3 regions of the Halalkalibacter kiskunsagensis genome follow, and region 2 is predicted to be linked to each of the others. Evidence: riboswitches for the same ligand, from Rfam matches in the RefSeq annotation. Region 2 holds a riboswitch; each other region holds the start of a gene.
What was found. Region 2 has a riboswitch for lysine ahead of SLH51_RS04160 (aspartate kinase). Riboswitches for the same ligand answer to the same signal wherever they lie in the genome.

Region 1 (10,636 bases), on a different contig from region 2:
ACTTTGTTGCTAATATTCTAACTGAGATTGGGCAGAGTACAAGAATCATTGGCGTAGAAATGGATGTTCATTACTTTACTGCATTATGTTATGAGCGATTGAAACATGGCTTACCAAATGCAATGTTTAAAGACACATCTAGTCTAATTAATATGATTCGCTTAATCAAATCAAAACAGGAAATGAAGTATATGAAAAGAGCTGGAAAAATTGTCGAGAATGCAATGACAGCAGCGTATGACCGAGTACAGGTGGGGGTTAGAGAGTGTGATGTTGCAGCTGCCATTTATCACGCTCAAATTCAAGGAACGAAAGAATTTGGTGGTGACTACCCATCAATAGTTCCTATGATGCCAACAAATGAGAATACCTCTTGTCCACATCTCACATGGACGGAAAGACCCTATGTAAAAGGTGATTTCTTAACAATTGAAATAGCAGGTGCTTATAAGCGTTATCATGCTCCTATGGCTAGAACGATGTCAATCGGAACAGCTCCGAATGAGGTGAAAGAGCTTGCTAAAGTGGTAGAGGAAGGAATAGAAGCGACCCTTGATTTCATTCGACCGGGTATTAGAGCGGAAGAAGTTGAACGAGTTTGGAGTAAAACGATTGGGAAATACGGTCATAGAAAAAGCTCTAGACTTGGCTATTCAGTTGGGTTAAGCTTCCCCCCAGATTGGGGCGAACACACAGTTAGTTTCAGACCGGGGGACCAAACGATCTTGAAACCAAATATGACGTTCCATTTGATGCCAGGAATTTGGTATAACGATTATGGAGTTGAAATTACCGAAACCATTCAAGTCACAAATACGGGTGTAGATTTATTAACGAACTTCCCACGTAATTTATATGAAAAACCAACTCTTTCTATTTTAACTGATGAACATACCTCTTAATTGGAGTGTTTCAAAAAGTCAGAAAATGACTTTTTGAAACACTCCTTTTTTCATTCCATTTTTAAAACATAATCAATACTTAAATGATGACCAACTTTGAAGGAGGTGTTAAGATACAACTACTGATATACGGAGGGGACAATAAAATGAAAGATAAATCACTTCTTTTTACATACGCAATCGTCACCTTTGTTATGATTACTTGGGGACTTAATGTAGTAATGTTTAAAGTACTTGTTAGTACGTTTCCGCCTATATGGATGACTACTTTTCGAATATTTGTTGCTGGTGTTGTGACTATTGCTATTATCATTCTAAGCCGGAAGATGAGATTCCTAACGAAAAAAGAATGGAGGCATACGTTAATAGGAGCTTTTTTAGGTGTAACTTGTCATCATTACTTTTTAGCAATTGGACTAACGTTAACCAATGCATCCAATGCCGTTTTGATCTTAGCGCTTTTGCCATTAACAACGTCAGTTTTTGCGATGATATTCCTTAAAGATAGACTAACGATATGGAGAACGATTGGAATAGGTCTTGCACTTATAGGAGTAAGTTGTATTCAAGGCGGAACCCAAGGAACACTTACACGTGGAGAATTTTATGTGTTTGTGGCAATGGTCGTTCAAGCGCTTAGCTTCATTTTTATAAAAAAAGGAACAGAAACCCTTGATTCTAAACAAATGACTAGCATGATGCTCTTGATTGGTTCAGTGGGACTTCTAATTATAAGTTTTGTTGTGGAGCCTAGGAACGCAGGAAGTGTGATGGAGGCGTCAATACCTGTGTATGTCATTTTCTTTGTTTCTGTTATTTTTGCGACTGGAGTAGGACATTTTTATTTAATGCAGCCATTTCGCGTATTGGTGCAGGACAGACAGCTATATTTAACAATTTTGTGCCTTTTTTCGGTTTAATTAGCTCAGCTATATTCTTAAAAGAGCAAGTATATTGGTATCAAACGTTTGGCTTCTTGTTTATTGTTATCGGTGTTTTATTTGGTACTGGATACATTGAAAAGGCAACAAGTAAACATAGGAAAGTTCGGGATCCTGTTCATCAAAAAAGCATGTAGCTATAGGCTACATGCTTTTAGAATTTGAGTGATTTTAAAGAGGTATGAAAGCTTTCTCAATGAAGGGCAAATGTCTCCACATGCAGCACGTCGTACGACTAAAAAGTTGTGGTTCCGCTCATAGCAAAAAGACCGCAGATGCGGTCTTTTCTTAACTTACAAAGAAGTTCATCGTTGGATGTACAACTGTTTGGAGCTCTTGTTGTTGTTCTGCAGTTAATGGAACAAGAGGCAAACGAACTGAACCGACCTTGATACCTTTCATCTCTAGAGCCGCTTTAACTGCTGTTGGGTTTGGAGCCATAAATAATGATTTCATAACTGGAACAAGTTGACGATGCTGCATAGCCGAAGCAGTCACTTGTCCTGATTGGTAATTTCGCACCATTTGTTGCATTTCACTTCCTACAATATGAGAAGCAACTGACACTACGCCTGTCCCCCCAATTGCTAAAATAGGCAAGGTTAAACTGTCGTCACCACTATATAGAGAGAATCCCTCAGGTGCATGTTCGATAATTGTTGCCATCGCCTCTAAATCTCCACTTGCCTCTTTTGTTGCTACAATATTTGAAACTTGTGCTAATCGTAACGTTGTTTCAACACTCATATTGACTGCACTACGACCAGGAATGTTATAAAGCATTACTGGCAATTTGGTTTCGTTAGCAATGGCACTGAAATGAGCGAACATTCCCTCCTGAGATGGCTTATTGTAATAAGGTACAACGAGCATGATCGCATCCACGCCAATTTCTTCCGCTTGCTTTGTCAGTTCAATGGAAGCATTTGTATTATTTGATCCAGTTCCTGCAATAACAGGAATTTGTCCATCTACAGTTTCGACAACAGTTTTAAAAAGAAGGAGTTTCTCTTGTGTCGAAAGAGTAGGTGATTCTCCTGTCGTACCAGCTACTACTAAAGCATCGGTTCCATTTGCAATTAGATGTTGTACTAAATCCTTTGTTGCGACAAGATCAAGTTGTCCATGTTGATTAAATGGTGTCACCATTGCGGTTACTATTCGTCCAAAATTCATCCAATTCACCCTCGATTCATAAAATTTTCCATGTACGTATGGGGTTAGATGGGCTACTGGGAGGCACAAAAAAACAACAATGAGGCCTCTACTCATTGTTGTTAGGTTAAGCCACTTTAGCAAAACCAATTCAATGTGTGAGATAGCCCTCCATATAGCGAGTTTGCTATATGACAGTACTGTCCCTATTTAGAACAGTCCCAGCTAATAAATAATGAGTCTTTATTAGCTTCGGCAAGTACCCCTTTCAATTAGCTTCGATGGAGCTCATTCTCCTTCGCTAATGTACTAATGGTAATTGCACCTCTACCCTCACTTCAAAGTATGAAGTAAGATATAACGTAATTTGTGTTTACCTTACCAAATGTTCTTAACGAATGCAATGGTTTATGATGAATTTCTTGCAGTAAGTTTAAATGTTTGTCCAGTTCTTGACTACATTGAACGGTAATTTCTGCTGTCATTCCGTACTTTTTGGCAAGAGTCATCAATTGTAATCGCTTTTTCTCTACTGCTACATACATTTATTTCCACTCCGCCTTGAATGTTTTATAAAGAATAAGAAATTTGAACTTCTTCAGATGTGTGAACTAAGTAGATGTTTATTTGAAATTTATTATTACTAAAAGAAAAATATTGAAAAGTGCTTCTGTTAAAGTAGGCATATTCAGCGAAAAAACAGAAAAGAATCGACAAGTTCTGCAGAAAAAATGAGGAATTTCTATATTTTTTCAGGTTGAAAATAGGAAGAGAATCGCACAATAGGGATAGGAGGGATTTCAATGAAATATGTAGGCTACCTGCTAATAGGAATACTTATCTTAACAGGTTGCACGTTACCTCAAAAAGAAGAAATGGGAGCCAATACAAATCGGAACGAAGGATTTAGTGGTTTTGGAGTAGCCCAGGCTCGTAACTTAGAGGGCCCACTCTCTGATTTGATGGTTCCTGACGATGCACCAAAAGGCTTAACAGATCCAGCTCCGCAGCTAATGCGTGAGGGGGCGTACACAACAGGAAAACGTAACTTGAGTATGCCTCATGAAGGAATTAATCAGCAAGGACCGAGGATCTTGAACAACCGCCCTGGGATAATACGTGATAAATATCCACATAGTTCAGATTCACGATTACACAAGAAAATAACGATACAAAATAATCGACACCAACAAGCATCTACAGACATCACTAGAAAAATCGAAACTCGTATTGAAGCGCTAGAAAATATTCATGACGCTCATGTTATGTCGGATGGAAACAAGATTATTATTGGATTAGAGTCAAACGAGCAAGACCGTGGAAAACTTCGTCGTTCAGTTGAGCAAGAGATTGAACAAGTAACGGATCTTTCAAATGTGTATATTACGACCAATCGAAACATCGTTAATCGAATGAGTGCTCTTGAGCATCATGTGAGTCTTAAACAACCGTTTGATGCAATTGGGGGAACTGTAGGGGAATTGGCAGATTTGATAGATGATGCAGCTCATGGAAGATAAGAACAGGGAGCAGGAAACCCTGTTCTTTTTGAATTGAAAGATTACCTATTATTTGTTGTTAATGTATGCCTAATTCCTCCGTAATTGATAAATATTCACGTTCCATTAGTTTATGGGACATAACAGCATTCTCATAATATACTCGTGCATTCGTTACTTGAAGTGGGTGAATTGGTTCTTTCATATCAAGTAGAACACGTTCAAGGGCATCTATTTCAATAAGTGTTGATAAATGGACATGGTGTAATCCATCAAAAGGCTGCGGCCTGTCTAAATCGATAAATGATGAACTTTTTTCTCTTAGTTCTTCTAATTGGGTAAGGACAGTTTGAACATCAGTCGTATGAACGGTTCTTTGTTCAAATAAGGATGCCATCGTCTCTAATAATGTAGTCGTTTCACTTATATAGTGACCAGCTTCATCACCGTAAGATTCAAGCGCTGTGTTCTCCGGTATTTTTTCTTTGTTTTGATCTCTTATGCTTGCTGGTTTTGGGTAATAGTGAAATTCTGGTTCAGATTGTTGAGCTTCAATATCATTTACGATATCCGCTTCTGAATCAGCACCACAACTTGCGAGTATCAAACTTGTCCCGAAAATAAACAATAACTTCTGTTTTTTCAAAGTACATCAACCTCCGATATACAAACGTTTCCTCTAGTATGAAACAAGTAGGAAAAAGTATGCATTAACCCCAAACTTCAACCGTATGATGGTAAAAAGCGGGAGGGGGAAGTTCAATGTATACTGTCATAATAAGTATAGCGTTGTCATTGTTTTTCTTACTTTTTTTAGGATTTATGATACTTGGAAATAGAGTAGCTCATGTCATTGAATATCAACAAGCAAAAGAGGCAGATGAAGAATTAAGTGAAATTGCTAAAATGATGCAACAAAACGAAAAAAGGAAAAGAAATTAGAAGTAAAAAAATTAAAAATAAATCATTTTTCCAGCGCATTATTTAAAGTCGCATGCTGTTTAAGCATGCTTTTTGTGCGTGATGTAAATTTGGCACAAAATGTTGAGTTCGTTTGGATATGTTATAGTGAAATAGGCACGAACAGGAGAGTTAGGAGCTTATTAAAATAATGATGAGATCTTAAAGGTGTTCTCTAGTTTCAACTTTAAGAGTGAAATAAGAGGCTGATTAATTTGGTTATAACAGTAAAAGAAAACGTTGATCTTCCTTTAAAACAAGTTTTAAGTTTGTATAATGATGTTGAGTTCTATTTTTGTGATCAAGGTGACTTGGTTGCTTTTGCTCGTTTGTCAAATAACAATAGTTAGCAAGAGAAAGATATAGGACAGTTTGATACATATAGGAGTTGAGTGGAAATAATTGATTAAGTTAATTGCAATTGATATGGATGGTACATTACTTGGTGATATAAGAAAGGTGACAACAGATAATGCTAAGGCAATAAAGGAAGCTCAAAATCAAGGAATAGAGGTTGTTGTTGCAACTGGAAGAGACGAGAAAGAAGCAAGGTTACCAGTTAAAGAAGCAAATATTACTTGTCCCATCATTAGTGTAAATGGTGCTCAGTCTCGTGATGAAAAAGGAAACATATTATCCAGTTTTCCGATTAACAAGGAACAGGCAAATGTCATTTTTGACATCTTACGTACAAATGAAATCTATTTTGAGGTTTATACGAACCGTGGAACGGTTTCAAACAATTATGAAAAAGCGTTGCAAACAGTAGTGGATTTCTTACTGTCTTCTGGATCTGATGATGATATGGAAACGATGCGTGAAATAGCTAAAGAACGGTTTGAAGTAGGAGCTATTACCTTAGTCGATAGTTATCATAACTTTCTAGAGCAAGAAGATACGATTGTATTAAAAGTACTCGCCTTTTCAAAAGATGATCAAAAACGAAACCTAACTAGAAAGAAGCTATTAGATATTGACCAATTAGCAATTAGTGCCTCTGCACGAGATAATATCGAAATTACTAGTATTCATGCTCAAAAAGGATTGGCAGTAAAAGCTTACGCACAGAAACTAGGAATTTCCATGAATGATGTAATGGTAATTGGGGATAGTTTTAATGACATTTCCATGTTTGAAGTAGCTGGTGTAAGAGTAGCAATGGAAAATGCGGAGCAAGAGGTTAAAGAGTTAGCTGACTTTGTTACGAATTCAAATGAAGAAGACGGTGTTGCTTTTGCAATTCGAAGCGCGTTAGCAGAGAATAAATAAAGAAACGTGCGGCTTAGTGATTTTTGAGAAAGGTCGTGCACTTTCTTAAGGAGTAATTTTACAGGGTTGGATCCCACTAGCAAATTGGAAGCTAGTGGATCCAACCCTTTGCTTTTGGGCTAATTATTTTTGTTTTAAATATAAATTTCAATGTATTAATACAATTTAGTAAAAAGTATTGACTATTATAGAACAGAGGGCATATAATATAAGCAAGAAAAGAGGAAAAATTCAAATAATTTTGTTGGAAGGGTGAGGGGAAAATGAAGAAGTCTAAAACGCATGCAAGTAGCAAAGCAGTAGTAATTAAAGAGGATCATTCAATCCTTAAATCTATAAATGAATACTACAGCAGAAATTAACAAGAGCATGAATTAAACAGAGCCTGTGAAATAAAGGCTCTGTTTAATTCTGTTATGATACAGAGGGGGGATATTGATAACGAAAGAGGGAGCGAAAAGCATGAATGCTGCTTGCAATTTCCAATCAAATAGGATATAGTTAACACAACGGTTGTTAACGTTCAGTTGTTTTTTAGCGCTTTTCATTCAGCTGGCGCGGCTTCGGAGCCGCAAGGATGAACGAGAGGTAGGGCTTTCATCGTTTGGAGATTGGATGATGAATCCTTATATTTACCCATATTTATTGCATCAATAGTAACACTTAATAGAGTTCAGTATTCACATGTTATAAGGGATATTCACTCGATTCGTGGTTGATGTTCCTTATAATATGTGAATTTTTATTTACCTCGGATTGTAAATACGATTGCATATTAAGTAAATTATTTTAAGATTGGGGTTTTTAAGCATGGCACAAACTGGTACAGTTAAATGGTTTAACGCAGAAAAAGGATTCGGTTTCATTGAAGTAGAAGGCGGCAACGACGTATTCGTACACTTCAGCGCTATCACTGGCGAAGGTTTCAAATCACTTGACGAAGGTCAATCTGTTGAATTTGAAATCGTAGAGGGCGACCGTGGACCACAAGCAGCTAACGTTGTAAAACTATAAATTGCTTAACAAAAACATTGCTTCGTTTGAAGCGATGTTTTTTTTGTGTGTTTTTAATTAATTATAATAATATTATGTTAACAAGGAGATAAATAAGCAGAAAACCTCCTATTTAGTGGAAAGTTTTGTATAATATGATATGAGACCAGAATGGAAAGGTGTTGGTGATGATGCAAAAAAGAACATTATTATTAGCAATATTAGTAATGATATTTATCGTAGTCGGCTGTTCAGAACAGGTACCAACTCCAGAAGAGACATTTCAGGAGTTTGCAACGCTATGGGAACAAGGGGAGTATCAGGCTATGTATTCTTTTCTTTCGGTCGAGAGTAAAGATAGGATCTTAGAAGAAGAATTTGTTGAACTGTACTCATATACATATAGTGAAATTGAGTTGACTTCAATATCAATTAATCTTATTGCACAAGAGTCCGAGCAAATAGAAGAAGAGGTTAGAACGGAAGTATCCATGCCATTTGAGAATAAGATGGACATGTTCACGGGAGAATTTGTATTTGAATCTTTTGTACCGTTGAAACTTGATGAAGAAGACAATAACTGGAAAATAGAATGGTCGCCCTCGATCATCTTCCCTGTATTGGATTATGGAGATACGATTAGTATGCGAATCCTGTATCCAGAAAATCGAGGAGAAATTTTTGATCGGAATGGTGAACAGCTGGCAGTTAATGGATTCGCATATGAAATTGCAATTGTTCCAGTCCGCATGGAAGGGCAGGAAGAAGAATCGATCCGTGCTTTAGCAAAAGAAATCGATCTGTCTGAAGAATCTATTCATAACAGTTTAAAACAAAGCTGGGTAGGGCCTGATACGCTTGTCCCCCTAAAAAAAGTTCCTCTATCAAAGAGGAGTTTTGTAGAAAGACTACACGAGACTATTCCTGGAGCTACATATCGACAAATTCCAGCTAGAGAGTATCCCCTCGGAGAAGCTGCTGCTCATTTAACAGGCTATATGGGAATGATCACAGCCGAAGAGCTAGAAGAAGATTCGGAGAAAGTGTATCATGCTAATTCAACAGTTGGAAGGACTGGGCTTGAAAAGCTATTAGAAACCAGACTTCGAGGCGAAATAGGATCCGTTATTGTTACAGAAAGTGCAGACGGTCAAGAGAAAGATATTATCGCTAAAAAAGATCCCAGAGACGGAGAATCATACCAGTTGACGATTGACAGTAATTTACAAAAATCCATTTATAATCAGTTAAATGAAGCTGACGATGCTGGAACTGGAGTGGCATTGAATCCAGTAACAGGAGAAGTTCTGTCGCTTGTTAGTTCACCAGCCTATGATCCAAATGAGTTTATTTTAGGGATTTCGAATAAGAAGTATGAGACGCTAAATAATGATGAGAAAAGGCCTCTAACAAACCGCTTTACTCAATCATTTACGCCTGGTTCAACAATAAAGCCAATTACAGCTGCAGTCGCTCTTAGTAATGGTTTAGATCCAAATAAGAGGCTTGAAAGTTCAGATCTCGGATGGAGGAAGGATTCAACTTGGGGAGATTACCGTGTAAGGCGTGTATCTAATCCACTGAAGGAATTGAATCTTAGTGAAGCGATGATGTATTCAGATAATATCTATTTTGCACAAGTAGCAGTTGATATGGGAAGAGAAGTGTTTGAAGAGGGGTTTAAGAAATTTGGCTTCGGAGAGAATATCCCATTTGTTTTTGGATTGACACCTTCATCGATTGCAAAGGAATCGATACCAAATGAAATTCAGCTTGCAGATACGGGTTATGGTCAAGGAGAGTTGTCTGTAAATCCGTTGCATTTATCATTGCTCTATTCAGCATTTGTCGCAAACGGATCTATTCCAAAACCATTGCTACTTTTGGATGAAGAACCAGAATATTTACTTGAAAATGTTGTGAGTGAAGAGCATTCTCAAACGATTTTAAAAACTTTATTAGAAGTTGTCGAAAATGCAACTGCGACCGCAGTTAATTTTAATCACGTACGATTAGCTGGTAAAACAGGCACCACTGAACATAAATTATCTCAAGAAGACGAAGGTGAAGAAACAGGTTGGTTTGTAGCGATGAATACAGACGACCCCGAACTTCTTGTTCTGATGATGATTGAAAATGTTGAGGATCGAAATGGGAGTCGGTATGTTGTTCAAAAAGTAAAGAATGTATTTAAAGGCCATTTTACAAATTAAAAAAGAGGATGTCTCAAGGAGACATCCTCTTTTAGCAAAGAAAACAGGGGAAAGAAAAGTGGCATGAATTGAAATGTGTGAATATAATAGAAATGTAAGTGCTTACATCATTGGTATTGAGATAAGAAAATGATTCAAACGTCTATAATTAGTCTGAATTGTATACACATTATTAATACTCAGCAATTACTATAATGGTAAGGGGTGATTGAAAATGGAAGCAACACATTATGATGATCTATCCATTTGTGTTCCTAAAAATCAATTAGATAAGTTAATTAATGGTGTACTCCAAAATAAATATCGCATTTTTTGGGGGTTTAATAAAGGAAAAATGATATTAAATATTTATAACAGTGAAGTAAATAATAAATTAGTATTTATTAGGCATAAAGGGTTTTTAGAATTAGTCGAGGCGAAGTTAAAAAGTCCAAATGTATTAAAAGTGTTAGACAATGATATTGATTTTACAGTTAAAGTAGCTTCAAAAAATAATGAAATAAAAAGAAATAGGGAGGCTGTTTATAGTGAAATTGATCATTATTTAATTGAGTTGACATATTACTTGAAAATTGCTGATGTCAACTCTATAAATAATATAAAAGATAAATTAGCAGAGCTAACACACGAGTGGAATCGTTTGGCTTTATAGATAGAGCTTTAATTTAACTTAGGAAATGCATATCCATGCGTTCCTGAGTAAT
Region 2 (10,636 bases):
TTAATTCTTCCAGATCAGCCTGGCTGCTATTTAATGAAGGATCGCCAGGGTACGATCATCTATGTAGGAAAAGCAAAAGTATTGAAAAACCGAGTTCGGTCTTATTTTACAGGATCACATGATGGCAAGACACAGCGTCTTGTTAGTGAAATTGCCGACTTTGAATATATTGTTACATCGTCAAACATTGAAGCGTTAATTCTAGAAATGAATTTAATAAAAAAGCACGATCCGAAGTACAATGTCATGTTAAAAGATGATAAATCATACCCCTATCTAAAAATTACGAATGAAGACCACCCGAGACTTATTACAACAAGACAAGTAAAGAAAGATGGAGGCAAGTATTTTGGACCTTATCCAAATGCAGGGGCTGCTAATGAGACAAAGAAGCTCCTTGATCGTCTTTATCCATTAAGGAAATGTCGAACACTCCCCGATAAAGTATGTCTCTATTATCACATTGGTCAGTGTTTAGCACCATGTGTGGCTGAGGTTTCGAAAGAGCAGAATCAAGTGTTGGTTCAAGAGATAACGAAATTTCTTCGTTCTGGTCATGATGAAATTAAAGGACAGCTTACTGAGAAAATGATGAAAGCTGCTGAAGAAATGAATTTTGAGCGTGCAAAGGAAATTCGTGATACGCTTCAACATATGGATACGGTCATTCAGAAGCAAAAAATGATGATTGGTGATCTCGTTGATCGTGATGTATTCGGATTTTCGTACGATAAAGGCTGGATGTGTGTTCAAGTGTTCTTTATTCGACAAGGGAAATTGATTGAACGCGATGTTTCGATTTTTCCTTTTTATAAAGATGCCCCAGAAGACTTAATGACGTTTATAGGGCAATTTTATATGAAAAAAGAACATATTAAACCGACAGAAATTATACTACCAGATGATGTAGACTTGGAATTGATGGAACAATTATTAGAAGTGAGGGCACATCACCCGAAACGAGGAAAGAAAAAAGAGTTACTTGATCTTGCGAATCAAAATGCTGCGATTGCATTGAAAGACAAATTTTCGTTAATTGAACGAGATGAAGAAAGAACGATTAAAGCAGTTGAACGGTTAGGAGAAGCAATGGGTATTGCTACTCCTTATCGAGTCGAAGCGTTTGATAACTCGAATATACAAGGAACAGACCCAGTTTCAGCAATGGTTTCATTTGTTGATGGTAAACCAAGTAGAAAAGATTATCGGAAATACAAAATAAAATCAGTAGAAGGCCCAGATGATTATGGATCGATGCGTGAAGTGATTCGACGGCGTTATGTTCGGCTGTTAAAGGAGTCTCTCCCTTTACCTGATCTCATTGTTATTGATGGTGGAAAAGGGCAAATTGCAGTCGCCCAAGAAGTGATTGCCGATGAACTTGGTTTATCAATTCCAGTTTGTGGACTAGCAAAAGATGAAAAGCATCGAACATCACAATTGTTGATGGGAGATCCGCCTGTACTCGTACCACTTAAACGTGACAGTCATGAATTTTATTTGCTGCAACGAATTCAAGATGAAGTGCACCGATTTGCAATTACGTTTCATCGACAAACTCGCAGTAAGACATTTTTCAAATCAGCGCTCGATGATATTCCTGGAGTTGGAGAAAAGCGAAAACGTCAGCTTTTAAAACACTTTGGATCAGTGAAAAAAATAAAAGAAGCGACGGTTGAAGATTTAACACAGCTTGCGATTCCAGAAAAAGTAGCAGAGACGATTATTGAGACGTTAAAAGAAAAAGGGTAAAAGTTATAACAAAAAGGGAAAAATCGGAGGCCGCTGAAAAGGTAAAAAGCAACCTTTTTTAGTGGCCTTAAAGGTCGTCCCTTTAATCATAAAGAGTGCGAACCTGCGGCAATGGCTCCACACGCCGTGCGCCTTTTGAGAAAAGCGCTCAAAAGGCTTAAAAGATAACGTCGGCTCCGCACATTGCTTCGATTTATAAACAAAAAGGAAAGGTCGTCCCTTTTTGTTTATAAATCTCTCTTGCGTGTTTTTAAATCCTTTGCTAAAATGTAAATCAATTGAATATGCCACACTTCAAATGAAGTGATTGGTAGAGGAGCGAAGACTAAGAGTACACTTTCGGAGGTATGAGAACCGTTGATGAAAGTTGAAAGGGGAATTCGCCGAAGTGCAAGAACAGTCTCATCTTTCTTGTGCTGGACCTATGTTGAAGAAGCATAGGGCTGTCACATGCCTACACCCAATTGGTATGTGGAGAACTATCTCACGAGAGAACAAGGGAGCAGTGTGGTACCGGACTGGTATGACTAGCAACAGTGAGGGGTTTTCCTTATTGTTGCTTTTTTGCATTCCATTATCCCCGTGAGGAATAAGGAGAGGACGCGGAAAATGGCAAGGATAGTACAGAAATATGGCGGAACATCAGTAGGATCAGTAGAGAGAATCAAGCATGTGGCATCAAGAGTGGAACAGTCTGTTAAAGAGGGCCATGAACTTATTGTTGTCGTATCTGCAATGGGGAAATCAACGGATGAACTTGTATCATTAGCAAATCAAATTACCGGCACCCCGAGTAAGAGAGAAATGGATATGCTTCTTTCAACAGGAGAGCAAGTTACGATCTCTTTATTAACAATGGCGCTTCATGAGTGTGGAATTGAAGCTGTTTCATTGACGGGATGGCAAGCTGGCATGGTAACGGAAGCGAGTCATGGCAATGCAAGAATTTCATCTATTAACAATGAACGAGTAGAAGCAGAGCTTGCTAAAGGAAAAGTAGTTATTGTAGCAGGCTTTCAAGGCATAAGTGAGAATAGTGAAATTACAACGCTCGGACGCGGGGGCTCAGATACAACTGCAGTCGCTCTAGCTGCTTCATTAAAAGCTAGTCGCTGTGATATTTATACAGATGTAACAGGGGTATTTACCACTGATCCACGTTATGTGAAGAAAGCAAGAAAATTACACTCTATTTCATACGATGAAATGTTAGAGATGGCGAACCTTGGTGCGGGAGTGTTGCATCCGCGTGCAGTGGAATTTGCGAAAAATTATAAAGTGCCACTAATGGTGGCATCGAGTATGGAAGAAGTTTGTGGTACGTTAATCGAGGAGGAAGTTTCAATGGAACAAAATTTGGTCGTACGTGGTATTGCATTTGAGAATGATGTGACGAAAGTGACAGTGAGGGGCTTACCAAACCGCATTGATACATTACCAAAATTATTTACGAAGCTATCAGAAAATCAAGTGAATGTTGATATTATCATTCAAAATCAATATGATGATGAGCACGTAAACATCTCATTTTCGATTACACAAAGCTCCTTAAAGGAGACACTTGTAGTTTTAGAAAAGTCAAAAGATAATTTACAATTTGCCGATGTTTCTTTTGAGGAAGGACTTGCTAAGGTTTCAATCATTGGTTCAGGTATGGTCTCTAACCCTGGTGTCGCTGCAAAAATGTTTGAAGTACTTGCACAGAATGATGTATTCGTAAAAATGGTGAGTACGTCAGAGATAAAAGTGTCTGTTGTTGTGAAAGAAGTAGACATGGTTCTTGCAGTGGAAATGCTTCATGAGCATTTTCAATTAGCAGGAGAAGTACGAGAGGTTGTTACAGTTTAACCTTATGCCAAAACTGTCAGCCCCTTTTGGTAATGAGATAGACGAAAAGGTTCGATGCCTTTTCGTCTATATTTTTGCTTGATAAGAAATGCTCCGAGGTTTGCGTTTGTTTTTTAGGTAAGAAAATAATAAGTGTGAATAATGATTTAAACGGTGAAGGTTTGTTCAAAGAGGTCTTTTTTGTTACTCGAAGTAGGACAATAGCCCTGCGATGCGTGCTTCTTTGGAGAAGAGCACACCTAAACGATTTAAGTCATAGTTCTACACATTGCTTCAAAAGAAAGCCGCATCGTTTTTCTTATTCAAACGGTGTCTTTTTTGTCTGTTTCGACTTTGATAAGGATTGTGCCTTTTTTTTCGGTATATGTCGCACCAGAGATACACTTGTTCCAAGTTTCCACTTGTTGGGCTAGGAAACCGGCTTCTAGCTGGTAACAACGTTGATCCGATTTGTTCATCCATGGACCACTAAGTTCAAAAAGTTGCTCTTGTTTCTTTTCTTTAAGTCTTGAGAGTGTTCCCCAATTCGCTTCTTCAAAAAAAGTGATTAGTTCTTCCACTGTCAAAACCGGGTATTTACGTGCAAGAGACTTTCCAACCCAATAAAGAATCGTATCATGGTCTTTACCTAGTAAATCTTTTAACACATCGTTGCGAATTAAATCATATCCAAATAGTTTTGTTTCTACTTCCATCGGGTGATGCACCTCTTCCATCCTCTTGTTAGTAATGACTAGTTCGTATGTCAAGTGATTTAACGTTATGTAGCCAATGGAGAAATTGGCGTAATATTAACGAATAAAATAGGGTCTGTTGTTTGCTTGTAAGAAACAATTGCGTGCTGCTTCTCTTATAGTTTTGATCATAAACGATGTTGCAATAGCGTACAAGCAAAATTAACAATCATCAATTTACGATAAGGAGAAAAGAAGATCAAATTAGGTAAGCTGTGATGTGAAAAGATTATCAGGAGGTGACTTTAGGACCTTGGAATTCATTTCCTTGTGATTCTAGCCTTGCTGTTTCTTAAATGATATACTTAAGCGCGAATGAACACGGAGGTACGTATCACATGAAATCAGGTCTAAATCAATTCCTTTCCCCATTTAGGGTTATTATTATCGCCTATATTATTGCAATGTTTGTCTTTAGCATATTGTTATATTTACCAATCTCTCATCTGCCAGGGGTAGATGTTTCGTATTCAGAGGCTTTATTTACATCTGTTAGTGCGGTAAGTGTTACCGGATTAACGGTTGTCAATGTTCCTGAAACATACAGTTACATAGGAATTATCTTTCTTGCATTGGCCATTCAACTAGGTGGAATTGGAATTATGACAATGGGGACGTTTGTATGGATGCTATTTGGTCGAAAAATTAACCTTTCGCAACGCATGCTTATAATGGTTGACCAAAATCAAAATACGTTTTCAGGTCTTGTTAATTTGATGCGAGGAATTTTATTTGTCGCTTTGATCATTGAATTAGTTGGTGCGCTTATACTTGGCACTTATTTTATCCGTTATTTTGATACGGTTGGACAAGCTTATTACCAAGGAGCGTTTGCATCATTAAGTGCATTTACGAATGCTGGGTTTGATGTGACAGGGGAATCCCTTCTTCCGTTTGTAAATGATTATTACGTGCAGTTTGTTGTCATTTTGTTGATTTTTGCTGGGGCAATTGGGTTCCCAGTTTTATTAGAACTAAGAGAGTACTTCTCAAAAAGAAATAATAATTTTAAGTTTAGTTTGTTTACGAAAATTACAACAACGACTTATTTTGCCGTGTTTATTATCGGTATTATCGGTATATGGGCGTTAGAGACTGGACATTATTACATTGGGTTAGAATGGCACCAGCAATTGTTTTATTCCGTATTTAATTCGGCAACAGCTAGAAGTGGTGGGCTTGCGATTATGGATGTTTCAGAATTAAATATTGGAACCTTGCTTTTTATTTCTGGACTTATGATTATTGGAGCAAGTCCTTCTAGTGTAGGTGGAGGAATACGAACGACTACCGTTGCTGTCATGTTTTTAACGATTCGTAGTTTTGCGCTAGGGAAAGACGATGTAAAAGTTTTTGGGAGAGAAATACACCCTGAGGATCGACAAAAAGCATTTATTGTTCTATCGGTATTCCTAATCATGCTATTTGCGGCTGTCACATTGATAGCTGCCTTTGAAGGGAGAAGTCAAATCAGTTTAATCTCTATTATCTTTGAAACAGCTTCAGCGTTTGGAACATGTGGTTTGTCAATGGGGATTACGCCTAATCTGTCATTTCCAAGTCAGTTCGTACTAATGATTCTTATGTTTATTGGACGAGTTGGATTAATAGCATTTTTATTCTCAATTAGAAAAAGGGAAACAAAAACACATTTCAAATATCCAACGGAAAGAATTATTATTGGATAAATTCACTAAAATATCTCAAAAGCCCTCATGGAAGGGCTTTTTTCTCTATCTGAAACCTTGAAGATTTGTATACGTTTTCTTGACGAGGGTACATGATGGGGGTACAATAAATTTGTCGGATTTTTTTCACAGAAACTTACTAAAAGTTTCATAATATTGTTACTTTCCAATTTTCTTTTAATTTAAAATTGGAAGGTTACAATATAATAAAAAAGATAGAAAAAAATCATAGTGTTAAAAAGTTTGGAAGGACAAAACATTTGTGGGGGGAAAAAAGTATGGCTGGTAATCGAGAGTATTTCAATCGTAAGTTACATTCATTGCTAGGTGTGATTCCAATCGGAATATTTTTAATTCAACACTTAGTAGTAAACCATTTTGCAACAAGAGGAGCAAGCGCATTTAATCAAGCTTCTCACTTCATGGAAAGTTTGCCTTTCCGTTATGCACTAGAAATTTTTATTATTTTTATCCCAATACTTTATCACGCAATATACGGTCTTTATATTGCTTTCCAGGCAAAAAACAATACAAGTCGTTATGGCTTCTTCCGTAACTGGATGTTTGTATTACAACGTATTTCTGGTGTAGTTCTATTAATATTCATTGCTTGGCATGTATGGGAAACAAGAATTGCCGCAGCTTTTGGGGCAGAAGTGAACTACGACATGATGGCTGATATTTTCAGCAATCCATTTATGATTGCATTTTATATTGTTGGTGTAGTTGCTGCAACGTTTCACTTTGCCAATGGTCTTTGGTCATTTGCAGTTTCATGGGGAATTACAGTGACACCTCGTTCACAACAAATTGCAACATATGTAACGATCGCGGTTTTCTTTGTATTAACATTCATTGGTATTAGAGCTATTCTAGCATTCGTTAATCCAGACTTAGCAAACATTTAAGGAGTGGGTCAATATGAGTAAAGGAAGAATTATTGTTGTCGGAGGCGGACTAGCTGGTCTGATGGCGACAATTAAAGCAGCAGAAAAAGGTGTACCCGTTGATCTATTCTCATTAGTTCCTGTAAAACGTTCGCACTCGGTTTGTGCACAGGGTGGAATTAATGGAGCGGTTAACACGAAAGGGGAAGGTGACTCTCCTTGGGAACACTTTGATGATACAGTTTATGGAGGGGATTTCTTAGCAAACCAACCTCCAGTAAAAGCAATGACAGAAGCGGCACCGGGAATCATTCACTTAATGGATCGTATGGGTGTTATGTTTAACCGTACACCAGAAGGTTTACTAGATTTCCGTCGTTTTGGTGGAACGCAACATCACCGTACAGCATTTGCAGGTGCAACAACAGGTCAGCAATTATTATATGCTCTTGATGAGCAAGTTCGTCGCCACGAAGTAAGTGGTCTTGTTACCAAGTACGAAGGCTGGGAATTCACTTCAGCGATCGTAGATGATGAGGGAACCTGTCGTGGAATTACAGCACAAGATTTGAAATCATCAGAGATCCGTAGCTTCCAAGGTGATGCAGTTATTATGGCTACTGGAGGACCTGGAATTATCTTTGGTAAGTCTACTAACTCCGTAATTAATACAGGCTATGCCGCAGCGAAGTTATATCAACAAGGGGTTCACTATGCAAATGGAGAATTTATTCAAATTCATCCAACCGCGATTCCTGGTGACGATAAACTTCGTCTAATGAGTGAATCTGCACGTGGTGAAGGTGGACGAGTATGGACGTATAAAGATGGTAAGCCTTGGTACTTCTTAGAAGAAAAGTATCCAGCTTACGGAAATCTAGTTCCTCGTGACATCGCTACACGTGAAATCTTTGATGTGTGTGTTGAGCAAAAGCTTGGAATTAACGGTGAGAACATGGTTTACCTTGACCTTTCTCATAAAGATCCAAAAGAACTTGATATCAAACTAGGTGGAATTATTGAAATCTATGAAAAATTCATGGGTGATGATCCTCGTAAAGTGCCTATGAAAATTTTCCCTGCTGTTCACTATTCTATGGGTGGTATGTGGATCGATTATGATCAAATGACGAACATCCCTGGATTGTTCGCAGCCGGAGAGTGTGATTATTCACAACATGGAGGAAATAGATTAGGAGCAAACTCACTTCTATCAGCTATTTATGGTGGAATGGTGGCAGGTCCTAAAGCGGTTGAATACATGAATGGCTTAGACAAAACAGCGGATGCTATGCCTACTTCTTTATTTGAGAATGAAGCAAAGAAAGAGCAGCAAGCTTATGATGATATCATGAAGATGGATGGAAAAGAAAATGCTTACATTCTTCACAAAGAACTAGGTGAATGGATGACAGATAATGTAACGGTAGTTCGTTACAATGATAAGCTACAAAAAACGGATGAGAAAATCCAAGAATTAATGGAACGCTTTAAAAACATTAATATCAATGATACAGCGAAGTGGAGCAACCAAGGTGCCTCATTCACTCGTCAGCTAGACGGAATGTTAAGTTTGGCACGTGTGATCACGCTTGGAGCTTACAACCGAAATGAAAGCCGTGGAGCTCATTATAAGCCTGATTTCCCAGAGCGTAATGATGAAGAGTTCTTGAAGACAACGAAGGCTACATTTAACCCAGCGAAAAATGGCCCTGACTTTTCATGGGAAGAGGTTGATACGTCACTTATTAAGCCTCGTAAACGTGACTACTCACAAAAAAAGCAAGGAGCTGCTAAATCATGAGTGAAAAAACAATTAAATTCAATGTAACACGTCAAGATGACCCGAATAGTGCTCCTTATGTTGAGGAGTTTGAGGTACCGTACCGTCAAAATATGAACGTCATTTCTGCATTAATGGAGTTCCGTCGTAACCCTGTTAATACAAAAGGGGAACAAACAACTCCAGTTGCCTGGGACATGAATTGTTTAGAAGAAGTTTGTGGGGCTTGTTCAATGGTTATTAACGGTAAGCCTCGTCAATCTTGTACGGCGCTAGTTGACCAGCTTGAGCAGCCGATTCGTCTTGAGCCTATGAAAACTTTTCCTGTCGTTCGAGATTTAATGGTTGATCGCAGCCGTATGTTTGATTCGCTAAAAAAGGTAAAAGCGTGGATTCCTATCGATGGAACGTATGATCTTGGACCTGGTCCACGTATGGCAGAAACGAAGCGTCAATGGGCGTACGAACTTTCAAAATGTATGACATGTGGTGTATGTCTAGAGGCGTGTCCAAATGTTAATAGCAAAGCTGACTTTATCGGACCAGCACCGCTTTCACAAGTTCGTTTGTTTAATGCTCATCCAACAGGTGAAATGAACAAAGAAGAACGTTTAGAGACTATTATGGGTGAAGGTGGACTGGCTAACTGTGGAAACTCACAAAACTGTGTACAGTCTTGCCCTAAAGGGATTCCACTTACAACGTCAATTGCAGCATTAAACCGCTCAACGACTTTACAATCATTTAAAAACTTTTTCGGTGCGTAAGATAGGGGTCTGGTCTCTTAGAGATCAGGCTCTTTCTTCTTACTAGTAAGAGAAGGATGTGGTTTGAAATGAAGATACCCTCATATATAGAGAATATAAATGAGTGGAAAGAAAAATTTATTTTTTCGATTCCAGTGAAAGTGAGATTCTCTGAAACAGACGCTTTTGGCCATGTAAATAATACAAGCGCCTTTGTTTACTTTGAAGAGGCGAGAATGGAGTTTTTTAAACATCTCGGTTTCATGCAAAAATGGGCTTCTGTTAGGTATGAGACGATGATTGTCGTAGCAGATTTGCAGTGTGATTACATCAAACAAATGACGTTTGATCAGAAATTATCAGTATCAATTCATATCAATCATATTAGCCGTTCTTCCCTTGATTTACATTATATGGTTGTGAATGAAAATGCTGAATTTTGTTTGACAGGAAGAGGGACGGTTGTCCAAATAAGCAAAAATACAGGTCGTTCGATTCCGTGGGATGATGAGATGAAAATGGTTTTAGAAAAAGAATTAGAATAGAAGAAAGAAGGTGACTGCATCTTTCTGACCTCCACTATGCAATAATAGAGAGTGTATCGACTAATTTCTATTGCATGGCACGTGAGGTCAGTAAAGGATAATGAATTAATTATCAAAAAGATGAGTCACCTTCATTCTAAATATGATACGACTAAAACTTAGGTGAAACAACGAAATAATGCTGAGATTTTTAGCGTACCTATATTTCAAGTTCTCCTAGTCTTATTAATTCGATTACCGCTTGAGAGCGCCCCTTGACTCCCAGCTTCTGCATCGTATTAGAGATGTGATTTCGTACGGTTTTCTCACTTATGAAAAGTTCTTGTGCAATATCACGCGTTGTCTTGTCTTGGACAAGAAGTTCGAAAACTTCGCGTTCCCTTTTCGTAAGCAAAGGTTTAGGTCCGAATTCTGCTCCTTTCAATGAGTTCACTCCTTCTTGCTCGGGCTGAGAGCGATGTGGGGACTCAGTCCCACGATTGAAGGGTTTTAGTCTCGATAGTATATGTGTAGAACTATAACTACGTGTTTTATTTCGAGGATTATTATTAACTTCTTGCATATATCCACTTTGGTCTACTTATGATTGCTTTTCAAACATGATTACGAATTAATGAAAAAATAAACACAAAACGTTTATGAATTCCAAAAAC
Region 3 (10,636 bases), on a different contig from region 2:
GATCGAAGCAATGATGAAGATGTTCTATATACTCTTGCTCATTATCTAGAAGGCTTTGGTTTTAACGAAGATGACCTTCGGATTGGTTTATGGGAGAAGTATAAACGGGATCAATCAGTGAGGATTGTCCATGGACATGCTCAAGTATACAAAAAGTTCGACACGTTGGATTTAGATGACCATGCTTTTCCAATGCCTCTGAACTATAATTATAGTTACAAAAACACGTGGGGAGACAGGCGTGGCTGGGGTGGTAGACGGATTCATGAAGGAACGGACATTTTCGCAGGCTACAACGTCCCCATACGTGCCACAGCATATGGTCGAGTGGAAATCAAAGGCTGGAACAAATATGGTGGTTGGCGAATCGGCATTCGTGACTTAGATAACATCTATCATTATTACGCCCATTTAAGCGGATTTGAAAAGGGCATTGAAGAAAATAGCATCGTTGCCCCAGGTGATGTAATTGGGTATTGTGGGAGCTCCGGTTATGGAAAACCTGGTACACAAGGAAAGTTCCCTCCTCACCTTCATTACGGAATGTATCGTGATAACGGCTATACAGAATGGTCATTTGACCCATACCCTTCTTTAAAGCAGTGGGAACGAAAAGCGTATCAAGATCGAAGAAAGAAAAAATAACATGATTTCAAGCGCTAGAATAAGTGTTCTAGCGCTATTTTATTAGCCGGTGACGAATAAGTTTATTCCTTTAGAAAAGACTAAATGTACAAGACAATTAAAGCGAGGAAGCTTAAATGACAGAAGATCAAACTCAACTTTTAACAAACTTAAGAACTTCACAAGAGGAAATCACAACCGAGTGGATCAACTATTGGCTCGAGTATTCTTTTCTCGATACATGGCAATTTTGGTTTAACTTTATTATGCTATTTGCCCCACTCATCGTGCTTTACTTTAAATTAGATAAAAGCAAAGCATTTCTTTTAGGTTTTTATGGATTTAACGTTCATGTCTGGTTCTCTTATCTTGATACATTTTTTGTAAAAGTGGGTTTAGTGAGTTATCCGTACCAAGCCATCCCGATCACCCCTGTAAATTTTGGATTAGACGTCTCCCTTATCCCAGTCTTATTTATTTTTCTATATCAATGGGTTCTTAATCACAAGAAAAATTACTACTTGTACGCGACCGCCTTAAGCGCAGGCCTTGCATTTGTCTTCAAGCCTTATTTAGTTGTTTTTCAGTTGTTTGAGATGCATAAGGTAAACTACCTCCATCTTTTTATCGGCTATGTATTTGTTTTCCTTGTGTCTAAGTGGATCACAAATTTATTTATTTACTTTAAAAGAAATAGTATAGCGGAGACTAATTTATAAAAAAATGTCGCACATAGGACAATAGCCTTAGTGCGACATCTGTTTGTTTTATCTCTTACTTTTTGACACCTTTACAGCATTGGCAATACTAAGTCCTAAACCTCCCCAAATAATAAACATACCTAGAATCATCATTGTAACTGCTCCACCACTCATATCGCTCAACTCCTTTTATTATTTTCTCGGAATATTCATATCACCATTTTTCCACTTAAACTTTGCAAAAATAAACCCAACGACAATGGCTAAAATGGCCACGAGCCAACCTGAACCAATTAAAAACGCAGTAGAATAGCCTTCATAATTATCTGTTAAGTTGTTAATCGTATTTTGAATAAACATGTACCCGAGTACAATTGGTGTAATGATACTTAAACAGATTTTCCACCATGAACCAAGCCGGAAATCAGACACTCCATTCGCATGTGTTTGAAACTCTGGCAATTTTTTTACAAACCATGAGACAGCAATGACAGATACAAGACCAGCAAGAGCAACCCCAAATTGATTAATGAAATAATCAGCTGCATCTAAGAAGAACAACCCACCTTGAGTGGCGAACAGGACTGAAATGAGAGCAGATAAACCCCCACCAATTGTAACGGCTTTTCGTCGTGAGAATTTAAACTTATCTTGTACAGCTGATACAAACGTTTCAACAATGGAAATGAGCGACGACAAACCTGCAAGCACGAGTGATCCAAAGAACAACACTCCAAACAATCCATTCATACCAGGGAATGTGTTAATAATCTCAGGGAAAACAACAAAGGCCAGACCGATCCCGGCATCAGCAACATCGGCTACCGCAACACCTGATGCATTTGCCATAAACCCCAGGGCTGCAAAGACACCAATCCCAGCTAATAATTCAAAACTTGAGTTACTAAAGCCGGTAATAAACGCATTATTTGTAATATCCGATTTTCTCGATAAATAACTCGAGTACGTAATCATTATCGCAAACGCGATCGATAAACTAAAGAAAATCTGTCCATACGCTGCCACCCAAACCCCTGGTGACATAATTTCACTCCACTCTGGTTTAAAGAAAGCATCTAACCCGGTTAATGCACCTTCTAGCGTGATCGCTCGGATAACAATAAGCAAGAACATCGCAACGAGTAATGGGATAAAGATTCGGTTTGCGATTTCAATTCCACGTCTTATCCCCTTAAATAGCACACCAAGCGTGATAATCCAGACGAGCACAAGTGGAATGAATACGCCTGGAACAAGTGCTCCAATGTCACCAGGAGCTCCACCTGAAACAACATCGATTCTTTGGAGGTAATCCCCCATTAAAAAGCCACCCGTATCTTCACCCCACCGTTGATTGACAGCAAAGTACGTATAGGACATCGCCCAAGCAATTATGACCGCATAGTATGTTGCAATCACAAAGGAAATGGCTACTTGCCACCAACCGATCCATTCTGTTTTTTTATTCATTCTTGCATAGGATAACGGCGCCGAACCTCGATACTTATGGCCGAGAGTAAATTCCATAATGAGAAGAGGAATACCAGCAGTAATAAGAGCAAATAAGTACGGTAAAAAGAAAGCTCCTCCTCCATTTTCATACGCTACATACGGAAAACGCCAAATATTCCCTAAACCAACTGCCGAACCAATTGCAGCCAAAATAAATCCAGCACGCGTCCCCCACTGTTCCCTTACGTTCATTCGCTTCACCTCTTTACATGTATTTTTGAATCACTTTCTCTATTTATTTATTCCGAATGTTCTCAATTTAGTATAGATATTTTCAATAATTTGAAATCGCTTACATAATTAACTGCACTGCGTTCCTTGATGGTTAAAAGAATCAAGAGAAGCTACGTAGTGCAATGTGTGGAGCATTATCGCTCCTTTAAAGCTCTTTCCAATTTCGGTTTCACTTTTCAAAATCCCCTCATGTAACGAAACAACCCTAGTTTCGAATGGAGTAGGTTCTTGTCACATTTTCCATAAACATTGAGTACGATGAAATAATAAAGGATGTTTTTTTAACGCGTGGTCGAAGTAGGATAAAGGAGGTGTGAAGAGATGGCTCGTTATCGAACAAAGCCAGTCGTGATCGAAGCTGTAAAAATTACAAGAACGATCACGATTGAGACTGCAGAAGGCTCAATCGTTGGCCGTCCTGGCGACTACCTTATAACAGATAAAAATGGAGAGCAGTACCCATGTACAGCAGAAAAATTTGTGAAAACGTATGAGCGTGTAAAAGATGGTTCAGATGTGACCTCTTTCCTCAAGAGATCATTACGAAAGTTAAAGCGAAAATCAAAAGAACTCTTTGTGAAAACGTAGATTCAATCATAAGTCGGCTGCCAACTACACATCAAAACGTATCAGTAAATTCTCTTCCTTAGATTTATCGAATTTTATTCTAAGGAGGGTTTTCTTTTTACTTGGTTAATTGTTAATAGGCACATACCCTGTTTCCTCCACTAACCATTGTCCTTGTTCAGACAAGATCCATTGAAGAAAAACATCAATATTCGGATTGTCACTTCCAGCAGTGATCGCATAAAACTCTGACGTAATCGGATATTCATCATTTCGAATTGTTTCTTTATTTGGATAAACACCGTTTATTTCTAAGTAGCGAACTTCTCCATTTTGCACCATTTCAGTGGAGAAAAAACGAAAAGTAAAACCAATTGCATTTTTATAATTTCGATAACTGGAGACTTCTTCAATGATCCCTCCCATACCTGAAGCGATATTTTCAGTAGGAGGCTCAACTAACGGCTCCTCCCCCATCAGCTTTTCTAATGCTGTTTGACTTCCGCTATCAGCAGGTCGTTGAAAGGCTAGAATTGCTTCATTGTTTCCCCCTACCTCTCTCCAATTTGTAATGTCACCTGAATAGATGGCTTGAATTTGCTCAACCGTAAGTCCTTTTACCGGATTTTTCTCATTCACAAAAAAGACAAACGCTTCACGTCCAATCGGGGTTAGCTCAAGTTCAACACCTTTTTCTTCAGCCATTTGCAACTGACGCGCAGAAGGACCTGCCGCAAAGATGATATCAACCACTCCATCTATAAGCTTGCGATACGCCTCACCTGTTTGGCTCGACATGACCTCACTTTGATGTACGTCATACTCTTTTTCGGGATAGCTTGCTCGTGCAAAGGCAGAATACACCGGATAAAGTGCTGTCGCCCCGTCTAAAATAGGAAGCTCACTTTCTAGTTGTAAATTAGATGGTTCTACTAATGCAACAACACTAGAATCCTCGTGAAATGGCTGATAGCCGTATAAATTAAAATCCTGATCACTAACCGTGGCGATATTATTTATATAACTCTCTCTGATTTCATAGATAACGGTCGCAATAACACATAGGGCAAGAAAACTAAGCGAACTAATTTTAAGCGTTCTTGGTTTCGCTAACGTAAATATCTTCATGATAAAAAAGACAAATAAAGCAATGGTGGTGACAATAATAAGAGGTGTGTAAAACTGAAATTCTCCCATTAACAAGCTAAAAGCCGCTGCAAAAAAGCCAAAGAATCCAAGACATAATGCTACGACAGTACAAATAATCATTTTAATAACGATATTTATCTCCATCCTTTTTCTCCTTCATACGGTCAAGTTTACCAAAAATACTCTTTCATCACTCTACCATAAATGACCTTCTCGATTGCTAGATTTTTGCTTCCCTTCTGATAACAAAAAAAGATCAACCTTCAATAAAATAGAAGGTGACCTTTTTCTTATTTATTATGCTTTTTTACCATACATTCTTTTTAAAATAACCACGGTTGCAAAAAGAAGAGCAAATGCCACTACTAAACTCAATAAGACACTTGTCGTCATTCCGAGTACAACATATGAAATCATCGTAATTCCAGCTGCTACTAACGCATATGGAAGCTGTGTCACAACGTGATCAATGTGATGACTCCCTGCTCCAGTAGAGGAAAGAATCGTCGTATCTGATATCGGTGAACAATGATCACCAAAAATAGAACCAGCAAGAACTGCAGCCATCATCGGCAAGATCATCGTAATATCAATGACAGCTGCCATTTCACCGGCAATCGGAAGTAACAATCCAAACGTCCCCCAAGATGTTCCCGTTGAGAACGCTGCAAAACCTGCAATCACAAATAAAATAACAGGTAAAAACATTGGATGAAGATTCGCTTCCTCAACAAGTGACGCTAAATACGTTCCTGTACCTAAATCACCAATGATGGAGATCAACGTCCAAGCAAAGAATAATATATAAATAGCTGGAAGCATAGACTTCATTCCCACAAAAAGGGAAGGACCAATCCCTGTACCTGACTTCGGCTTGAACACATTCATTAAAAGGGCAATGGCTAAGCCAAACAGTCCACCGTATACAAGAGCTGCTGCCACATCCGTGTTTTCAAAAATGGTTAAAAGTGTTGCGGTGCCTTCCGTTCCTTGAATTCCTGTTGTAATCATAAAAAAGACTGTGCCTACAATGAGCGCAATAATCGGCCATACTAAGTCGCCAACTTTGCCTTTATCACTTGCTTGGATATCTTCTTGAGAACCAGGAATAGCTCCTAGCCCTATATTAAACAATTCGCCTGTTTTCATCGCTCGTTGTTCATGAGCTTTCATCGGTCCAAAATCAAGGTTGAACCATGCAACAGCTAACACAAGCCCAATCGCAACAAGTGCGTAAATATTCATTGGCACCATTAACATGAACGCTTGTAATGCTTCGTACTCGGTCACTGAATGCGTTGCAAAAACCCCCGCAATAATGGCGATAATGTACGCACCCCAACTTGAAATTGGCGCAATGACACACATTGGTGCTGCCGTTGAATCAACTAAATAAGCTAATTTCGCACGTGAAATCCGGTGACGATCTGTTAAAGGGCGACTCACATTCCCAACCGTTAAACTATTAAAGTAGTCATCAATAAAAATGATTAGCCCAAGCACGACCGTTAAGATTTGAGCACCAACACGAGTTTTCACTCGTTGCATTGCCCACTCTCCAAACGCACGACTCCCGCCGGATCGAGTAATGAGTGCAGCCATCATCCCTAATAACAAGAGGAAGAGAATGATAAAGAATTCCCATGTATTTATCGCAAACCCTTCGTCAATAATCGCTCGAGTGACCGATTGGAATGTCACAGATTCTACTTCGTAATCAAAAATGATTCCCATAACAATTCCATAAATATTTGCTGCCGCAGTAAGCGGATTAAAATTGTGTAACATCAACGCTCCAACAATAGCACCTGTCCCAAGTGATACTAAGACACGTCTTGTAACAATAACCATTACAAGCGCTAAAATCGGAGGCACTAAAGATAAAATAGATAATTCCATATAAAATATCCTCCTAAATAATATATACTGGTTCTTTCATAGAATGAGGACTTCTTAAGCACATGCTCACTTTAATAAACTATGCCTACTTCGCATAAGCAATATTACTCATACATAGCTTCAAAACAGAAAAAGACGACAATGGTTAACCCACTATCGCCTTTTAGCCGAGTGAATCCCCATAATCATGGTAGTCCTCCATAACTTGATCACTTCAAGTTATGACAGCCCTGCATTTATTCAATGCAGCTCCAGCAGAAATAGCCTGACATCTACTCCCACTTCGGCGATGGCTCCTTTTTCTTCTCATCAACGTTGTCATCCTCAGAAAAGATACTGATAGCAATCGCGCCTCTACCTCATTGTAAAATGAGGCACCTCTATTTAATTACCAATTATGGATGTTATCATGTTTTATTAGGAAAGGCAATGTTAATTTCCACCACTTGGAGGAAGACCTAGTTCATTATCTTCAGATGATTTTTTTAATTCGGCAGGTAAAATCATCCCCCCTCCACCATCTGAATAATATTCTGGAACTTTTCCTTGGATATTGATAAAGCCAACAGGTATCGTTGTTTTTACTGCTTCAGTATTTGTCGCAAACGGAATAACAATCTTTACATCGACAATGACATCAAAATTAAATGAGATCGTCGTATTATTGATGCCTGTATTTATCGTTTCAGCATTAAGGTCAGTCTTCACATCCCCAATTGCCGAGAAGCGAACCGGAATTTGTGGTCCAAGTTGGGCAAGTAGGGCATTGTTTGTCGCCTGACCGAGAGGAATGCTATAAATAATTCCACCCTCAGTAGTCAGACTTTCATTATTGCCTTCTGAATCAAATGTCACATCGAAAGCTTCTCCTTGTTCGATTGCTTTTAAATGACGCTGAACACGGTTAGTTGCTTCTGATAATATTTTGTTGTAAATTTGAGTATTAAATTGAATCAATTGAATATCATCATTCGCATTTTTTTCAATAAAAAATAAATCTTCCTGGTTTAGATCACTTGCGATTTTCTTCGATACGGCATCATTTATTGCCTTTGTTGCAATCACTCTTGTCTCTGTCGTAGCGATAGACATCAAAGTTGGCCGAATCCCCTTCTCAATAATCCACAACCCTTGTACTGTTAACACAACAAAAATAAGAAAAGATAAAAGTAGCACATAACGAAATGGCAGCGGACCTTTTCGAGATTGGGGTCTATATCTTCTTGGCGCTCTCATGCTGAAAAACCCCCTTCCCCACATTTCTATGCAGGAAGGGGGATAGTTTGACCAAAAAGTTTATGCAAACCTAACTCATATTTCGTGCATAGATTCGAAACTCATGTGGATAACGGTTTTTCTCATCCATCATTCCCTTTTCAACTGATACTATGTTCCAGTTTTGAGCTTCAATTTCTGGGAAAAACGTATCACCATCAAAATTTTCATCAATATATGTAACATAAAGGCGATCAACATAATCCCAAAACAGTTTAAACACCTCTGTTCCTCCAATCACAAAGCACTCATCTTCTTGCTTTGCCATTTGCAGGACTTCAAAAATGTCGTGCACAACTTCGCAGCCCTCTGCTTCATAATCTTTGCTCCTTGTAAGTACAACATTTTTCCTTTTCGGCAAAGGACGGCCAATCGACTCGTACGTTTTTCTTCCCATTACAATCGTATGTCCCGTTGTAACTTTTTTAAAATAAGCGAGATCAGCTGGCAAATGCCATGGAAGTTGATTTTCTTTCCCGATCAAACGGTTACGATCCATTGCAACAACAAAAGAAATCATAGAACTACTCATTCCTTTCAACATTTTTTCTTATCGTACCATAAAATGCTGATCCGACAATAAATCTAGCTCCCTCTTTTCCTAAATTTAGCTTTTATATTTCCGCCTAATTAGCAAATTCAACTTGTTTACTAGTTGACAATGACTTACCATTTATTTTATAATCGATATTGTAAACGCTTACATTTTTTTCATTGGTACTATTATGCAAAAGGGAGTGACGTTATGTCTTTTTTTACCCCACCTAAGATCGATAAAGAACAAATTATCGACACCCTTTTAGAAAATCAGTTATTTAAAATGCCTGACGGACGCCAACTATATGAAGCAACAGAAGAAGAATTAAGACTACTAATTTGCTCTGAAATCGATAATCACCAAACATTCTGTGATCTATAATGTCACTGATTAAAGCCTGTAGAAATGATCAATCCAGATCGTGATACGGGCTTTTGTTATGTACATTCGGAGGTACTTAATACCTCTCGAATGTTTGAAATGAAAAAAGAATGACTACACTTGCTTGTAGTGAGGTGAGTCATAATGTATAGATATAAATTATTGTTAGGATGTTGGTTCCTCATTTTACTTCCTTTTTTATTTACAGAGAATTTTCGAGAGCTTTGGATGAACGGGATCATTCAGTTTTCGTTTACATTACAACCTAGGTTCTCAACCTTTTTTAATACCTATTCCCTGACTGGAGCAAGTGATCTGTTTCTATTGCAAAAACTTGGTCACTACCTCGCTTTTTTTACACTTGCAGTCTTAAGTATTTTAGCATGGAAAGAAGCAAGATACGGATTCCTATTTAGCTTTTGTTTCGCCATTATCTCAGAATTCTTTCAGCCCTTTTTTGAACGAGATGGAAGATTTTTGGACGTTATCATCAACTCGATTGGCATTCTCACTTGTCTACTTATATATTACATAGTTAAGAATAAATCAGTATATGTCAATCATTTGCACAAACCAATAAGGAGGACACTATGTTAAAAGCAGTTGTAGCAGGCGTTTTCTTTGTCATTCTTTGTGTTGCTATACCTAGTTTACTCGGTTATTATCATAGCGATAATAACCGCCCCTTCGCCTCTTTTGTGAAAGAGTCAGAGTATGATACAAGCTTAGAACAAAGGAATGATGAGAAATCTATGGATTTAAAAATAGAACATGAATTAGATAAAATGAATGACAGCCAAGAAGAAGAAAACCAAGAACTCGTATATGCAACATCAGATGAGGCAATGGAGGCCGTATTAAAACACTTTTCATTAACAGAACTGATTAGCATTTATCAAAGTGTCCGTCATGGAGTTGATGAGGAAAAAAGAGAAGAGTTACTTACGATGCTACAAGAGCGGTTCTCCGACGAAGAAATTGAGGCATTAAAAGTGATCGGTTTTTCTGAGTTGGATAAAGCATTGCAGTAAGATTTGTGTATATATTTACTAAGACACACTTGGCATTAGACCCTCCTTTATGACCATCATCAATCATGAAGGAGGGCATTCCATTACATACGATGTTCGCTTCTCTTAACAAACTGCACAGGTACGTTTAGCTTTTTCATAAAATAACTATGAAGCAGCATTCCAATAACAATTAATGATAAACCTATTACAGCTATACCACTTGGCAAAGGCGTCGATAAAAGCAACACCTCACCAATTAGCACAAAGAGTACTTGTGTTGATTGTGTAGCTTCCACAGCTGCAAGCTTCCCTTGATGATGGCGGACGCGGTCGGTCGCAATAAAAAATAGGGTTGTCGCAATGACGCCTGAACTAATGGCGACAATAAATGATTGCACAATTTGATCGGTTGAAGGACTTCCCACTGTTTGAAAACCAACTACACCAATGACAACCCAAAATGGCATACTCGCTAAAGTCATTCCTAAGATTCTCTGAAACGAGTCTAACCTTCCTTTACATAGTTCCATCATTTTGCGATTTCCTAATGGGTAAGCAAAAGCCGCTACGACCACAGGTAGCATCCCAATTGTAACTGTATGAACTGTGAGACTGTGAGCTTTTTGCAGTTGCATTAGACTAACTCCAACCAAGATAAGTAGCGAAATTGCAAGAGCCCTCTTTGGTATTTTATTCCGGACTTTTTTATCACTATTTGTTTCAAAAAACAAAGGTCCCAGAAG

Region 1: linked by a shared signal. The riboswitch ahead of dapA (4-hydroxy-tetrahydrodipicolinate synthase) and the one ahead of SLH51_RS04160 (aspartate kinase) in region 2 are both predicted to bind lysine.
Region 3: linked by a shared signal. The riboswitch ahead of SLH51_RS14990 (Na+/H+ antiporter NhaC family protein) and the one ahead of SLH51_RS04160 (aspartate kinase) in region 2 are both predicted to bind lysine.

Annotation. Positions count from the first base shown of each region.
Region 1 is NZ_JAXBLX010000003.1:98,362-108,997, reverse strand. Features, by position in the region: gene SLH51_RS02690 (M24 family metallopeptidase) at 1-902, shown strand, start outside; partial or broken gene SLH51_RS02685 (DMT family transporter) at 986-1,980, shown strand; gene dapA (4-hydroxy-tetrahydrodipicolinate synthase) at 2,132-3,019, opposite strand; lysine riboswitch at 3,155-3,336, opposite strand; gene SLH51_RS02670 (aspartyl-phosphate phosphatase Spo0E family protein) at 3,337-3,543, opposite strand; gene SLH51_RS02665 (YhcN/YlaJ family sporulation lipoprotein) at 3,802-4,518, shown strand; gene SLH51_RS02660 (hypothetical protein) at 4,577-5,143, opposite strand; gene SLH51_RS02655 (hypothetical protein) at 5,260-5,439, shown strand; gene SLH51_RS02650 (Cof-type HAD-IIB family hydrolase) at 5,860-6,726, shown strand; gene cspD (cold-shock protein CspD) at 7,537-7,740, shown strand; gene SLH51_RS02640 (penicillin-binding transpeptidase domain-containing protein) at 7,908-9,932, shown strand; gene SLH51_RS02635 (hypothetical protein) at 10,147-10,584, shown strand.
Region 2 is NZ_JAXBLX010000005.1:46,248-56,883, forward strand. Features, by position in the region: gene uvrC (excinuclease ABC subunit UvrC) at 1-1,752, shown strand, start outside; lysine riboswitch at 2,056-2,242, shown strand; gene SLH51_RS04160 (aspartate kinase) at 2,362-3,600, shown strand; gene SLH51_RS04165 (YslB family protein) at 3,903-4,295, opposite strand; gene SLH51_RS04170 (TrkH family potassium uptake protein) at 4,673-6,022, shown strand; gene SLH51_RS04175 (succinate dehydrogenase cytochrome b558 subunit) at 6,301-6,930, shown strand; gene sdhA (succinate dehydrogenase flavoprotein subunit) at 6,944-8,713, shown strand; gene sdhB (succinate dehydrogenase iron-sulfur subunit) at 8,710-9,459, shown strand; gene SLH51_RS04190 (acyl-CoA thioesterase) at 9,528-9,983, shown strand; gene SLH51_RS04195 (helix-turn-helix domain-containing protein) at 10,183-10,407, opposite strand.
Region 3 is NZ_JAXBLX010000025.1:5,964-16,599, forward strand. Features, by position in the region: gene SLH51_RS14960 (M23 family metallopeptidase) at 1-645, shown strand, start outside; gene SLH51_RS14965 (CBO0543 family protein) at 762-1,343, shown strand; gene SLH51_RS14970 (methionine/alanine import family NSS transporter small subunit) at 1,392-1,499, opposite strand; gene SLH51_RS14975 (sodium-dependent transporter) at 1,518-3,029, opposite strand; gene SLH51_RS14980 (hypothetical protein) at 3,393-3,659, shown strand; gene SLH51_RS14985 (PstS family phosphate ABC transporter substrate-binding protein) at 3,765-4,931, opposite strand; gene SLH51_RS14990 (Na+/H+ antiporter NhaC family protein) at 5,085-6,686, opposite strand; lysine riboswitch at 6,870-7,051, opposite strand; gene yunB (sporulation protein YunB) at 7,119-7,922, opposite strand; gene SLH51_RS15000 (dihydrofolate reductase) at 7,993-8,481, opposite strand; gene fbpA (Fur-regulated basic protein FbpA) at 8,707-8,880, shown strand; gene SLH51_RS24485 (VanZ family protein) at 9,025-9,477, shown strand; gene SLH51_RS15010 (hypothetical protein) at 9,471-9,911, shown strand; gene SLH51_RS15015 (DMT family transporter) at 9,995-10,636, opposite strand, start outside.